DNA from 2 places in the Pseudoalteromonas sp. SR41-7 genome. Region 2 is predicted to be linked to the other one. Evidence: predicted binding sites of a transcription regulator. Region 2 holds the regulator's gene; the other holds the start of a gene.

Region 1 (6,529 bases), on a different contig from region 2:
TTTTCGTAAAGGCTAAGTAGGGTATGTGCTTTATCAATAGTCGCTTGCGTATTAAACGAAAGGCGTGCATCTACTTCAGTAGAAATATAACCAGGAACAATCTCACTAATTTCTTTACCAAGTAACACGGCAAAGTAATCACATGCTAGTTCAAGTTGTTTAGCTGGCTCTTGCTCGGTTTCTTTTGCATAGCTCCAAGCTTTATCTAGGTAAGGCTTATATGCTTCAATCTCGCTCGCTTTTAATAAAAGCGACGGGTTTGTAGTTGCATCTTCTGGTTGATGCTTTTTAATAGCTTCAATATCACCAGTGTCGGCTACGATAGATGAATGTTGTTTTAGCCTTTGTAGAGCTGAAGTCATTTGCTTTCCTCATTCCAAGCAAGTTAAAAGAAAAATCTAATCACTCTTAATATATACAATCCATACTGCAACAGTGTGACAATGCTTGATAGGTCTTATGTCCTTATCAATAGAAAAACGGCAATGCATGGGTTATTAAGAGAGGATTTATTTAAACAAAACGTGCTTTTCGTTTCATTTAATGTTGAAATTGACACTAAATAAATTACAAGTCAATAGCTAACTATGATCACTGTTATTTCACCTGCAAAAAATCTTGATTACGAAACGCCACCCGCAACAGACAAGTTCACTCAGCCTGAATTACTAGAGCACAGCGAAGAGCTCATGAAAGTATGCCGTGAACTAACACCAGCGCAAATTGGCAGTTTAATGAAAATTAGCGATAAGCTATCTGGGCTTAACGCAGCACGCTTTAGTGAGTGGGCACAGCCGTTTACACAAAGTAATGCTAAACAAGCAGTGCTTGCCTTTAATGGCGATGTATACGGCGGTTTAGATGCAAGCACGCTTAAAGCTAGCGAGCTTGATTACGCACAAAACCATTTACGTATCCTTTCTGGCTTATACGGCTTATTAAAACCACTTGATTTAATGCAAGCTTACCGTCTTGAAATGGGCACCAAGCTTGAAAACTCGCGTGGCAAAAACTTATACGAGTTTTGGGGCAGCGTAATAGCGAACAAACTAAACGACGTATTAAAAGCACAAGACGCGCAATACTTAGTTAACCTTGCTTCAAACGAATACTTTAAAGCGGTAGATAAAAAAGCATTAAATGCACAAATTATTACCCCACACTTTAAAGACTGTAAAAACGGTCAATACAAGGTAATTAGCTTTTACGCTAAAAAAGCACGCGGCATGATGGCGCGCTACATTATCGAAAATAAAGTAACGCAATTAAGCCAACTTAAAGAGTTTACTGTGGCGGGTTATTACTTTAGCCCTGAGGCAACAGTTAAAGAGCTTGAGCCGGTATTTATGCGTGACGAACAAAATTAGGTCATAAGCTTAAATAAACAATTGAAAAGCCATGCATTGCATGGCTTTTTTGATACTGGCGTTATATTTGCAACTATATCTAATATTAATGAGATTATTAATTAAATAGGTGCAAACAAAATGATCAGTATTCCGTCAGTTGGCGAAGCCGAAAAACTAATAGAGGAAAAGCTCGGAGGGTGGTTTGATGTTGTTATCAGCCATATCCCTAATTTTATAGTGGCAATTGTAATTGCCATAGTATTTTCAATATTGGCGCGCTTTGCTGGCAAGCTGATGAAAAACGTGTTGCGCCGCTCTCTCGATTCAACGCAAATTGCTGACTTAATGGCGTCAATATTTAAAGTTATTGTGTTGTGCATAGGTTTATTTATAGCGCTCGATTTTGTTGGCTTAAAAGGCACTGTTACTTCGCTACTTGCTGGTGCGGGTATTGTGGGTTTAGCCATTGGTTTTGCGTTTCAAGACATGACCGAAAACCTAATTGCAGGTATAGCAATGGGTGTACGTAAGCCATTTAAAACAGGTGATGTAATAGAAACCGATGATGTGTTTGGTTCGGTGCATTCTATAAACCTACGTAACACGCTAATAGAGAGCTTTTACGGGCAACTAATACTTGTACCAAACAAAGTCTTATTTAGAAATGTACTAAAAAATTACACCACGCTAGGTATAAGACGTATAGAAGTACCCGTAGGTATTTCGTATGGCGACGACATAGAAAAAGCAAAAGACGTTATAGTCGATAAAATTAACGAATTTGACTTTGTAATACGTAAAGACGAAACCGCTGTATACGCTGAAGGTTTTGGCGACAGCAGCATTAACTTACTGGTGTGGTTTTGGATTAAATACCCAGGCGAGCCTGACTTTATGACGGTACGCCACAAAGGTGTTGTTGCCGTTAAGCAAGCATTAGACGAAGCTGATATTAGTATTCCTTTCCCAATTCGTACTTTAGATTTTGGTATTAAAGGCGGTGAGAAACTCGATGCCATGATAAGCGATAAAATAAGCCAGCAGTCATCCAATAAAGACAGTAGCGACGGTGCTGACTCTAGCCAAAGTGAGTAATTTAGTTAAAACTCATTAGGCAAAAGCATTGGGAAATAGTTACTTACCAACAGCGCAATTTTACAGAGTAAAATTGCGCTTTTTTATAAATGGATTATTAGCTAAAAGTTTAAATACCTAGTTTTGTGTTTATTGAATATCAATTCAGATTAGTTGCGTTTGGCCATGGGAGTATTAACAAGTAAGATTAGTGTTTACCCAACGATTTTTTTACTGCCTTGCCGCACACTCTGAAAAAACGCTCTCATCTATTTCAATAACTAAATAAATCATCCTTTTTAAGCCCGTTAGGTCGGCTAAAGAATCTGTGTAAGCTTTTTCAGTATCAATTGGGTTAACTTAAGGGTTAAAAGAGCAAAGACAAACACGCTAGCGTCAATTCTAAATCTATCTTCTTAAGTATAAGTGTGAGCTATCGTTTTAGGGGGAGGAATAATCGTATTGCTTAGGCTTTATTTTATCTTCTTCACAGCTGCAAAATTTGCCTTAAAACAGAATATAAAAAAGCGCAGCTTGTGTTGGAGTAACAAGCCGCGCTTATGAATTAGTTATACAAATAGGTTTTGTGGTGCGTATTAAATAACGCTAATTTTGTTACGAATGATTTTAACCCCATCTATATTTTCTAGAAATTTTTGAGCTAGTGCGCGCTGAAAACCAGTTTGTGCTTCACCGTATAAATCTACTTCACCATTTTTTACCTGCACACGAATATCACTTAACGCTAGGTTAGGGTTAGTTCGTAGGGTGTTGGTGATAGTTTGTTGTAGGTTAGGTTGAGTGGCTACACTGCTTACTACGGCCATATTGGTTGCTGCACTTACCTTTGTAGCGCAAGCTAATAAAAATAAACAACAAAATGATACTAAAGCGATAGTTAACTTGAAGCGGTTCATAACTTAATCCTTACATTACGGTGAATAGTGCAGCCACAAAATGGAAATTCCATCGGCTAGGTTATCTTTGTAGTTACAATTTCGGTGCCAATATTAACGCTATGAAATATAAGGTAATTTTATTAAGTGGGAATTAAGGTGGGCAAAAATTACATTTAAATGAGTATGAGTTACATGCTTGGGTTACATATGTAACAGGTACAAACACCAGAGCCTGTAAGGCTTGCATTAAAAAAGCCGACAAAAGTCGGCTTAGAATAAAAATATGTTAGGTTACTTTTTCTTTTTAACCTTGGCCTTTTTCTTGGCTTTCATTTTTACTGGATCTTTACGCTTTTTAGCCGGTGGCTTAGCTTCTTTATGCTGTGGCTCAACACCTTTAATTACACGGCGTTTTAGTTTTTGTTCAACGTAGCGCTCTACTTTATACAAAATACCAATGTCGTGTGCTTCAACTAACGATATTGCAATCCCTTTTTTACCAGCACGGCCAGTACGACCAATACGGTGTACGTATACGTCGGCAGTGCGCGGCATATCAAAGTTAATAACGTGGCTGATGTCAGATACGTCAATACCACGTGCAGCTACGTCGGTAGCAATTAAGATACGTGTTTTACCACTGTGGAAGTTTTCCATGGCTTTCATACGTTTGTCTTGTGGCATTTCGCCGCGTAACCAAGCTGCTTTAACGCCATTATTGGTTAGCTCGCCAATCAGTGTTTCTAAACGCTCACGGGTTTTAACAAATACAATTGCTTTAGTCACGTCTGGACCATTTAAGGTATTTACTAAAAGCTCTAGTTTATGATGATAGTCATCGGCTAAATGTACCCACTGGTGAATTTTAGCTTTTTCTTTACGTGACGATTCAGCTTCAAGCAGTGCAGGGTCGTTTAATGTTTTTTCAGCAAACCTTTCTACGCTGTCACCTTCGAGTGTTGCTGAGAATAAAAAACATTGGCGACGATTTTTAGCTTCGTCACAAATACGGCTCATTTCTTTTTTGAAACCCATGTCTAACATGCGATCTGCTTCATCGATAATAAGCATTTCTACGTGTTCAGCATGAAAGTTTTCGGTTTCTAGGTATTCCATTAATCGACCTGGTGTGGCGATTAAAATATCGTTATTTTTTTCGAAAATTTCTTTATGCGTGCCGTAGTTAATACCGCCTGTTACTACACCAATTTTTAGGTGTGTGCGTTTAGCTAACAGTTCACATTGTTCATGAATTTGATAAGCCAACTCACGAGTCGGGGTCATAACGAGGACGCGCGCAAAACCAGGATCACGACGTGGGAAATCCAGTAAGTACTGAATAGCCGGAATTAAAAATGCCGCTGTTTTACCTGTACCAGTAGGCGCAGATGCTAAAATATCGCGCCCCTGTAGTGCTTCAGGAATAGCTTGTTGTTGAATGCTGGTTGGCGTCTCGTAGCCCATTTTATTAATGGCATCGAGTAGCTTGTTATCAAGATCAAATTCAGAAAATTGCATAGAGTGTCTAAAATAAGGGACAATTACCCTGATTATACGCGCTATGCTGCGCTTGGTGAATGAAAAGGTGAAAAAATGTCTGGTTTTGTATTTAAACAATTTAAAGTTGAACACGACCACTGTGCAATGAAAGTTTCTACCGATGGCATTTTGCTTGGCGCATGGGCTAATTTAAGCGGTGCAAAGTCATTACTTGATATAGGCACTGGCACCGGCTTACTAGCATTAATGTGTAAGCAGCGCAGTAATGAGCTTGATATAACTGCGGTAGAAATTGACGAAAGCGCCTATACCCAAGCATTACAAAATGTAGCTAATAGTCCGTGGCCAACAATAAGTATTAAGCACCAAACTATTCAAAGCTTTAGTAGTGAAGTTAAATTTGATGTTGTTATCTCTAATCCACCGTATTTTAATCACAGTTTAAAAGGCTATAATGCTGCGCGTAATACCGCGCGCCATACCGACGGCTTAAGTTTTGAAGAGTTAATAAATGCGTTTAAACGTTTAAGCCATAGCCGCTCTCGCTTTAGCTTAATACTCCCAAGCGTTGAAGGTGCATTATTTATTGAGCTTGCTACTCAAAATGGGCTTTATTTAAATACTCATTGCCAAGTAAAAGCCACGCCCAATAAAGATATTAGCCGCAGTTTAATGGCATTTAGCTACGTAAAAAGCGATATAGAAACATCAATTCTGTGTATTAGAAACTTAGATAATACCTACACTGCTGATTATATAGCCCTATGCAAAGCATTTTATTTGAAAATGTGAAGCAATTGTAAAATAGGAACGAATAACGCAAACTGACTAAAACCATTGTTGAGAACAGATATGGATAGTCAGTTACCAAAATCTTTTATAATTATACTTGCCGTATTACAGGCTATTGCTCTTACCCTTTTGTATAGCAGTATAGAAAATAATGTGTGGCCAGCAACAAGCCCTACATGGTTAGTCTCACTTATTACATTTTCTATGAGCTTTCCTTTATTAATGCTAATGACCGTTAATAAAAATAATATAAAAACGTCGTTGCTTTTAATCCTTCCTTTTTCCTTGTTGTTATCTTTATTGGGGGCGTATGTTGGCTTTCAGCAAGAGCCTCAAGAGTACGTAAGTAATAACACTTTAATGTCAGTTTTTATTTTTACTAGTTTAATAGCTGGCTTTAAAGGCCTTATGTACATACAACAATTTGGTAGCTCAGAAAATGTTAGTTACAGTCGTTTATTTAAGCTCTCTTGGCGTAATTTTATAATATTTGGAGAATGCTGGCTGTTTGTACTTATTTTTTGGGGAATTCTAAATTTAGGTGCGGCTTTATTTGATATTTTAGATATAGAATTTTTCTCTGAGCTACTAAGAAATGAATGGTTTTGGATCCCAACCTTAACGCTCGCATTTGCCTTTGCGAGTGTCATATTTAGAAAGCTTTTGAACATTGAAGATAATATCGCTTTTTTACTACAAACTTTAATTAAGTTTTTATTGCCTGTTTTATCAGTTATTTCTCTCGGTTTTTTAGCAACACTTCCTTTTACCGGACTCAATAAATTATGGGAGACCGGAAGTGGCAGTTTATTAGTAATGTGGCTGCAGGTGCTCACGTTGTTTTTTGTTAACACTGTTTATAAAGATGACTCATCAGTTCGCCCTTATCACATGCTCTTGCACCGACTCGTTTTT
Region 2 (6,529 bases):
GTATCTTCACAATGCATAACTTACTCTACCTAAGCTGAACAGGTGATTATTCAGCTATATTATTTTTCTTGCTCGCGATGGCGAATTTTTACATTGGGATGTGTCATTGCAAAACTTTCACCGATAGTTTGCGCTAAATACACAGAGCGATGTTGCCCGCCTGTACACCCAATAGCAATGGTTAAATAACTGCGGTTATTTCTTTCTAAATGCGGTAACCACGTTTGTACAAATGTTTGAATTTGCCATGTGAATTTTTGCACTATGCTGTGATTAGCTAAATAGTCTTTAACCGGTTGATCTAACCCATTTAAAGGCTTCAACTCTGGTTCCCAGTGTGGATTTGGTAAAAAGCGTGCATCAAATACGTAGTCTGCTTCTTTTGGTATACCGTGTTTAAAGCCAAATGATTCAAATGTGACAATCAGTTGCTTATCTTTTTTACCTAAAATCTTTTCACGAATAGATTCAGCGAGTTGATGAACACTTAAATCAGTCGTATCTATCATAAAGTCGGCGCGAGTGGTTAATACATCAAGTAATTCTTTTTCTTTTTTGATGGCTAAATCAAGGGGCAACGAGTCTATTGATAGTGGGTGTAATCTGCGTGTTTCAGAAAAACGTTTGATCAATGTCTGATCGTCGCTATCTAAATAAAATAACGTAGGGTTTGCAAAGCCTGGTAAGTATTCAAGAATATCGTTAAATTCATCTTGTTCTTTAGGGATGTTGCGCACATCAATGCTAACAGCAATTTTATCGTAGCTATCAGATACACTGCGAACTAATGAAGGAAGTAGGTTTACTGGAATATTATCTACGCAATAATAACCTAAATCTTCTACAACGCGCAAAGCAACCGACTTTCCAGAACCAGAACGGCCGCTTATGATAATTAACTCCATTTAACACCCTTTATAAAACTATGATTGATCGACAATAACTTGGTAAAGCTCAGTATCAGATTTTGCACTGCGTAACTGTTTACAAAAATCTTTGTTGTTTAGTTTATCAGCAATGGTTGCTAGAGTCTTTAAGTGCTGCTGGTTATCGCCATCTGGTACGATGAGTGCGACAAAAATATCAACAGGGCGATTATCGATTGCATCAAAGTTTATTGGAGTTTCGCTAACGAGCACTAAAGCCAAAGGCTCTTCTGCACCGCTCATTCTTCCATGAGGAATAGCAATGCCACGCCCTATACCTGTACTACCTAATTTCTCTCTGCTCATTAAAGCATTAAGAATATCTTGTTGCGGTAAATACGGAAGTTTGTCGTGAGCAAGTTCGCTAATGAACTCTAAAATTCTTTTTTTGCTATTAAAAAGGACCGCAGCTTTGCTGCAGTCCTGGCATATAAGTGAACTTAATTTCATCATATTAGTGTCGAGCAAGCTTCTCTTTGTGTTTGATTACTTGGCGATCGAGCTTGTCGATCAACGAGTCAATAGCGGCATACATATCTTGATGTTCTGTAGAGGCAAATAGCTCAGCACCGCTTACGTGTATTGTGGCTTCTGCTTTTTGATTTAATTTTTCTACATCGAGAATGACATGAACATTATTAATATGATCAGAGTGTCTTTCAAGCTTCGCAAATTTAGTATTAATATAGTCTCTTAGTGAATCGGTTAATTCTACGTGACGACCAGTTAAGTTTAGTTGCATAAGCATTACCCTCTTAGTTTAGCGTCTTAAATCAGACTTTTACGCTGATTTGACGGTGGAATAGCAAGAGATTCGCGGTATTTTGCGATTGTACGTCTCGCTACTTTAATTCCTTGCTCAGCCAATATATCCGCTATTTTGCTATCACTCAATGGTTTTGCTGAGTTTTCTGCTGCGATTAATTTTCGGATAAGCGCACGTATTGCTGTAGATGAACATTCACCACCGTTTTCAGTACTTACATGGCTTGAGAAAAAATATTTAAGCTCAAATATACCACGGGGTGTATGCATGTACTTTTGAGTAGTTACGCGAGAAATTGTCGATTCGTGCATTTCTACCATTTCAGCAACATCATTTAAAACCATTGGTTTCATGGCTTCAGGGCCATGTTCAAAAAAGCCTTGTTGTTGCTTAACAATACAATTAGTAACTTTTAATAGCGTGTCGTTTCTACTTTCTAAGCTTTTAATAAACCATTTAGCTTCTTGTAAATGTGAGCGAATAAACTGGCTGTCGCCACTTGATTTTACAGTGCGAGACATTGCTGCGTATTGGCTATTAACACGAATTTTAGGCATGCTATCTGGGTTTAATTCGACAACCCAGCGGCCTTTAATTTTTTTAACTGACACATCAGGAATAACATACTCAGATTCTTCCCTTACAATAGTATCTGCAGGTTTTGGGTTGAGAGTATGTATTAGTGTCATTACTTCTTTAAGCTCTTCTTCTTTGAGCTTAGTTTTTTTCATTAATGTACGATAGTCGCGAGCTGCTAATAGATCAATATGCTCGGTTAAAATCATTTTCGTTTCATTAATATAAGGTGTTTCTTTATCAAATTGATTAAGCTGAATACACAAACACTCTTGTAAACTACGTGCAGCAATACCAACAGGATCAAACAGTTGGATGCGTTTTAATACCGCTTCAATTTCATCAAGTTCGACTTCGTTATCATCTTCGTTTTCTTGATTAAAGCTTTCTAAAATCTCTTCGCAGCTTAGTGTTAAAATACCTGAATCATCGACAGCTTCTACAATAGCAATAGCAATAGCTTCGTCTGTAGGGCTAAATGGCGTTAGTTGTAATTGCCACATTAAATACTCATGGAGCGTTTCAGTAGAGGCGCCTTGGTATATTGATTCGTCTTCAGGCATTGGACCTGATGAGGCTGCAGGAGCGGCACTCATGTACTCATCCCAACTGACATCCATAGCCATGTCGTCACTTAGCGTGTCTTTTGCAAGTGCTTCACCAGTATCTTGTTCGTATTCGCTCGGAGCATCATCAGCAGATGCGCTAACAGTTATGTCATCGGTATCAGCTTTTTGCTCGTTTTTACCAGCAGCGTCTTCGGAATAGTCTGCCTCTTCAACCTCTAATAGTGGATTACTGTCGAGAGCTTCTTGTATTTCTTGCTGGAGATCCAATGTACTGAGTTGCAACAAACGAATAGCTTGTTGCAACTGTGGAGTCATTGTAAGTTGCTGGCCCATGCGCAGCTGTAGTGATTGCCTCATGTATCTCTAACAATCCTTTTATGTTGTTATAATTAATACTAGCAGATGCTTAAAGACATGGCGTAAATGTTACAGCCTAAATTGCTCGCCTAAGTAAACATCGCGTACTGTTTTATCATTTAATACGTGTTCTGGAGTACCTGATGCAATCAGCTCCCCATGAGAAACAATGTAGGCTTTTTCACAAACATCAAGGGTCTCTCTTACGTTATGGTCGGTAATTAATACACCAATCCCACGATTTTTAAGATGTTCTATTATTTTCTTTATATCTAATACCGAAATAGGGTCAACACCGGCAAACGGTTCATCCAGTAATATAAATTTAGGATCTGCTGCCAGCGCTCGTGCTATTTCTACACGACGACGTTCTCCCCCCGATAATGCCATACCTTGGCTATCACGAATGTGTTGTATGCTAAATTCATCTAATAAGTTATTGAGCGTGTCTTCTCTGGCTTGTTTATTTAGTTCTTTGCGCGTTTCTAAAATGGCCATTAAGTTTTGATAAACAGTCAGCTTTCTAAAAATCGATGACTCTTGTGGTAAGTAGCCTATGCCTAATCTAGCACGACTATGCATAGGTAAAAGAGTAATATCGTTATCATCAATAGATATTTTACCTTTGTCGCTAGGAACAAGCCCTACAATCATATAAAAAGTCGTTGTTTTACCAGCACCGTTAGGGCCAAGTAAGCCAACTATACTGCCAGCTTGTACTTCAAGGCCGACGTTTTTTACAACTTCACGACCTTTATAGCTTTTTGCCAATAGTTCTGCTTTTAATGTGCTCATGGTTGACCTTTATCGCCTTTTTTACTTTTTTTAGTTTCGATCGGTACTAAAATTGTGTGAACGCGGTCAGTTGAGTTTTCATCTTTTTCGGCACTGATGAGCTGCTGCTCTATGTCGTAGGTAATGCTTTTAGCATTTATTTTTTGTCCGGCTTGCGATACTTGTGCATTACCAACAAGCGTTAAAAAACGCTTAGATACATCATAACGTACTTCGTCAGCACTGGCGCTCATAGTCGTGCCGTCTGATTGCTTTTCTTCAAAGTGCGCAGGGCTACCTGTGGCAATTAATAATTGTTTATTATCACCAAGTTCATCACGTTTGTGTACTTCGAGGCGATCGGCTGTAATGCGGCGATTACCGTGAATAATCTCAACGTTTTTCTCAAAAATACCCACATTAGCTTTCAATTGACCTTCTTGCTTGTCGGCACTTATTGAAATCTGATTGGCAGCAGGTTGCGTGTTTTGCTCTGCAGCACTACTATTAAACGCTAGTATAAGTGTAGGAATTATAAGTGATTTTAATATTTTATTGGTCATAATATATGGTTCGCGTATGGTTAATTAGTTTTATCACTTCGGTTTTCAAGTCGGCTTCTAGGCCTTTACCGGTGATTTTTAAATTGGGTCCAGTGATAATGACGGGTTGCTCCGAACGCATTGTTAATAACTTTATATCAACCTGAATATTATCAGCATTGATTTTGTCTATCATGGCGTTATCGGTTAAATTTTTGGCAACCACATTACCTTCTAAAATTAATTGTTTATCTTCATATAATGTTGCTTCGTCTGCATTTATTTGCCACGTTTGTTGCTCGTTATATAAAGTAAAAATGGGTTTTTCAAAAAACGTGAAACCTAATTGCTGGTATAGCTCCATTTTAGCCGCAGTGACTTTGTGGCTAATTTTACCTTGCTCATCATAGGCTGTCTGTTTGAGCTCAATAGCTATGTAATCAGGCTTAGCAACAACTTCAGGCTCAGCCTGAGGCACAATATTTGTTTGTGTAAAATAAGGGTACCAAAGCCAAACCATACAGCTAATGAATAAAACGCTTAATATTATGCGCGCTGCATTCATGAACTAGTGCCTTGTGTAGTCAATGCTTTACCATTTTCAAGCATGAGCAAATCGGTGAGTTCTCTCACAGCGCCAAAACCACCAGGCATTTGCGTTACATAATGTGACAAACGCTTAATAAGAGGGTGGGCATCATTTACTGCAACGGCAAAGCCTACTAACTCCATAACAGGCATGTCAGGACCGTCATCACCAATATAAGCAATTTGTTCATCGCTAAGGTTGAGTTTATCTTTTAACTCTTGATAGGCAATGAGCTTATTTTCTTGGCCTTGATAAATATGCTGTACGGTTAAGCTGCTCATACGTTGTTGTACTATCTGTGAATGACGACCAGTAATAACAGCTACTTCAAAGCCACTGTTTATAAGTGCTTTAATGCCAAAACCATCTTTTGTATTAAATGCTTTTAGCTCTTCACCTTGATTGCCAAGGTAAATACGGCCATCAGAAAATACACCATCAATATCGCATATAAGTAGTTTTACTTTTTTAGCGCGTGCTTTTGCGTCATCGCTCAGCGGTTGATAGAGTTCTTCAAATTGCATTTATAACACTCCTGCTTTTAATAGGTCTTGCATATTTAATGCGCCAATAGGTTGGTTTTTCTCATTGACGACGATTAGGCCATTTATACGTTTACGTTCCATAATATTGAGCGCTTCAGCGGCTAAAATATCTTGCGTAGCTGTAGTGCATGACTTAGTCATAACAACATCTATTTGTGTTGTATGAATATCAATTCTTTGTTCTAAAATGCGACGTAAGTCACCATCGGTAAATAACCCTACGAGTTGCTGATTTTCATCAACAATGGCTGTCATACCTAATCCTTTAGCTGACATTTCTATTAGAGCATCTTTAACTGTTTGTGAAACATCAATAATAGGTGTATTTGCGCCGCTGTGCATAACATCTTTTAAAGTAAGTAATAAGCGCTTGCCTAAACTACCACCTGGGTGAGATAGCGCGAAGTCATCAGCTGTAAAGCCGCGAGCTTCTAATAATGCAACTGCCATGGCATCGCCCATCGCAAGCGTTGCAGTGGTACTTGATGTAGGGGCTAGGCCCAATGAACAAGCTTCTTTTTCTACTTTAATGCACACATGTACATTAGCAAGGGTTGCCATGGTTGATTGTGTATTGCCAGTCATCGCTATCATTTTGGCACCAAGTCGTTTTAAAACCGGAATGATATTTAAAACTTCGCTGGTTTCCCCTGAATTAGAAATAAGCATAACCACGTCATTTTTAGTGATCATACCTAAATCACCATGACTTGCTTCACCAGGGTGAACAAAAAACGCTGGGCTGCCAGTACTTGCAAGGGTTGCCGCTATTTTATTGCCAATATGGCCTGATTTTCCCATGCCAATGACAATAATACGGCCTTCACAGTCGTACATTAATTGGCACGCGTAATGAAAATTTTCATCTACATATTGTGCAATATC

What was found. Region 2 encodes sigma-54, which starts transcription at its own class of promoters, with help from an activator protein. Its sites were predicted from a motif close to GTTGGCACGNNNNTNGNNT; they were not measured.
Region 1: H5092_RS04050 (BON domain-containing protein) is a predicted target of sigma-54. The motif match lies at 3,414-3,432, and genes of this name have one in related genera.

The regions. Positions count from the first base shown of each region.
Region 1 covers NZ_JACJEF010000002.1:290,588-297,116, forward strand. The annotation lists gene tal (transaldolase) at 1-362, opposite strand, end outside; gene yaaA (peroxide stress protein YaaA) at 588-1,367, shown strand; gene H5092_RS04045 (mechanosensitive ion channel family protein) at 1,488-2,444, shown strand; gene H5092_RS04050 (BON domain-containing protein) at 3,020-3,340, opposite strand; gene srmB (ATP-dependent RNA helicase SrmB) at 3,614-4,840, opposite strand; gene H5092_RS04060 (tRNA1(Val) (adenine(37)-N6)-methyltransferase) at 4,916-5,614, shown strand; gene H5092_RS04065 (DUF4153 domain-containing protein) at 5,675-6,529, shown strand, end outside.
Region 2 covers NZ_JACJEF010000001.1:473,921-480,449, reverse strand. The annotation lists gene H5092_RS02235 (HPr family phosphocarrier protein) at 1-17, opposite strand, end outside; gene rapZ (RNase adapter RapZ) at 60-905, opposite strand; gene ptsN (PTS IIA-like nitrogen regulatory protein PtsN) at 924-1,376, opposite strand; gene hpf (ribosome hibernation promoting factor) at 1,381-1,668, opposite strand; gene H5092_RS02215 (RNA polymerase factor sigma-54) at 1,695-3,194, opposite strand; gene lptB (LPS export ABC transporter ATP-binding protein) at 3,264-3,989, opposite strand; gene lptA (lipopolysaccharide transport periplasmic protein LptA) at 3,986-4,531, opposite strand; gene lptC (LPS export ABC transporter periplasmic protein LptC) at 4,521-5,075, opposite strand; gene kdsC (3-deoxy-manno-octulosonate-8-phosphatase KdsC) at 5,072-5,623, opposite strand; gene H5092_RS02190 (KpsF/GutQ family sugar-phosphate isomerase) at 5,624-6,529, opposite strand, start outside.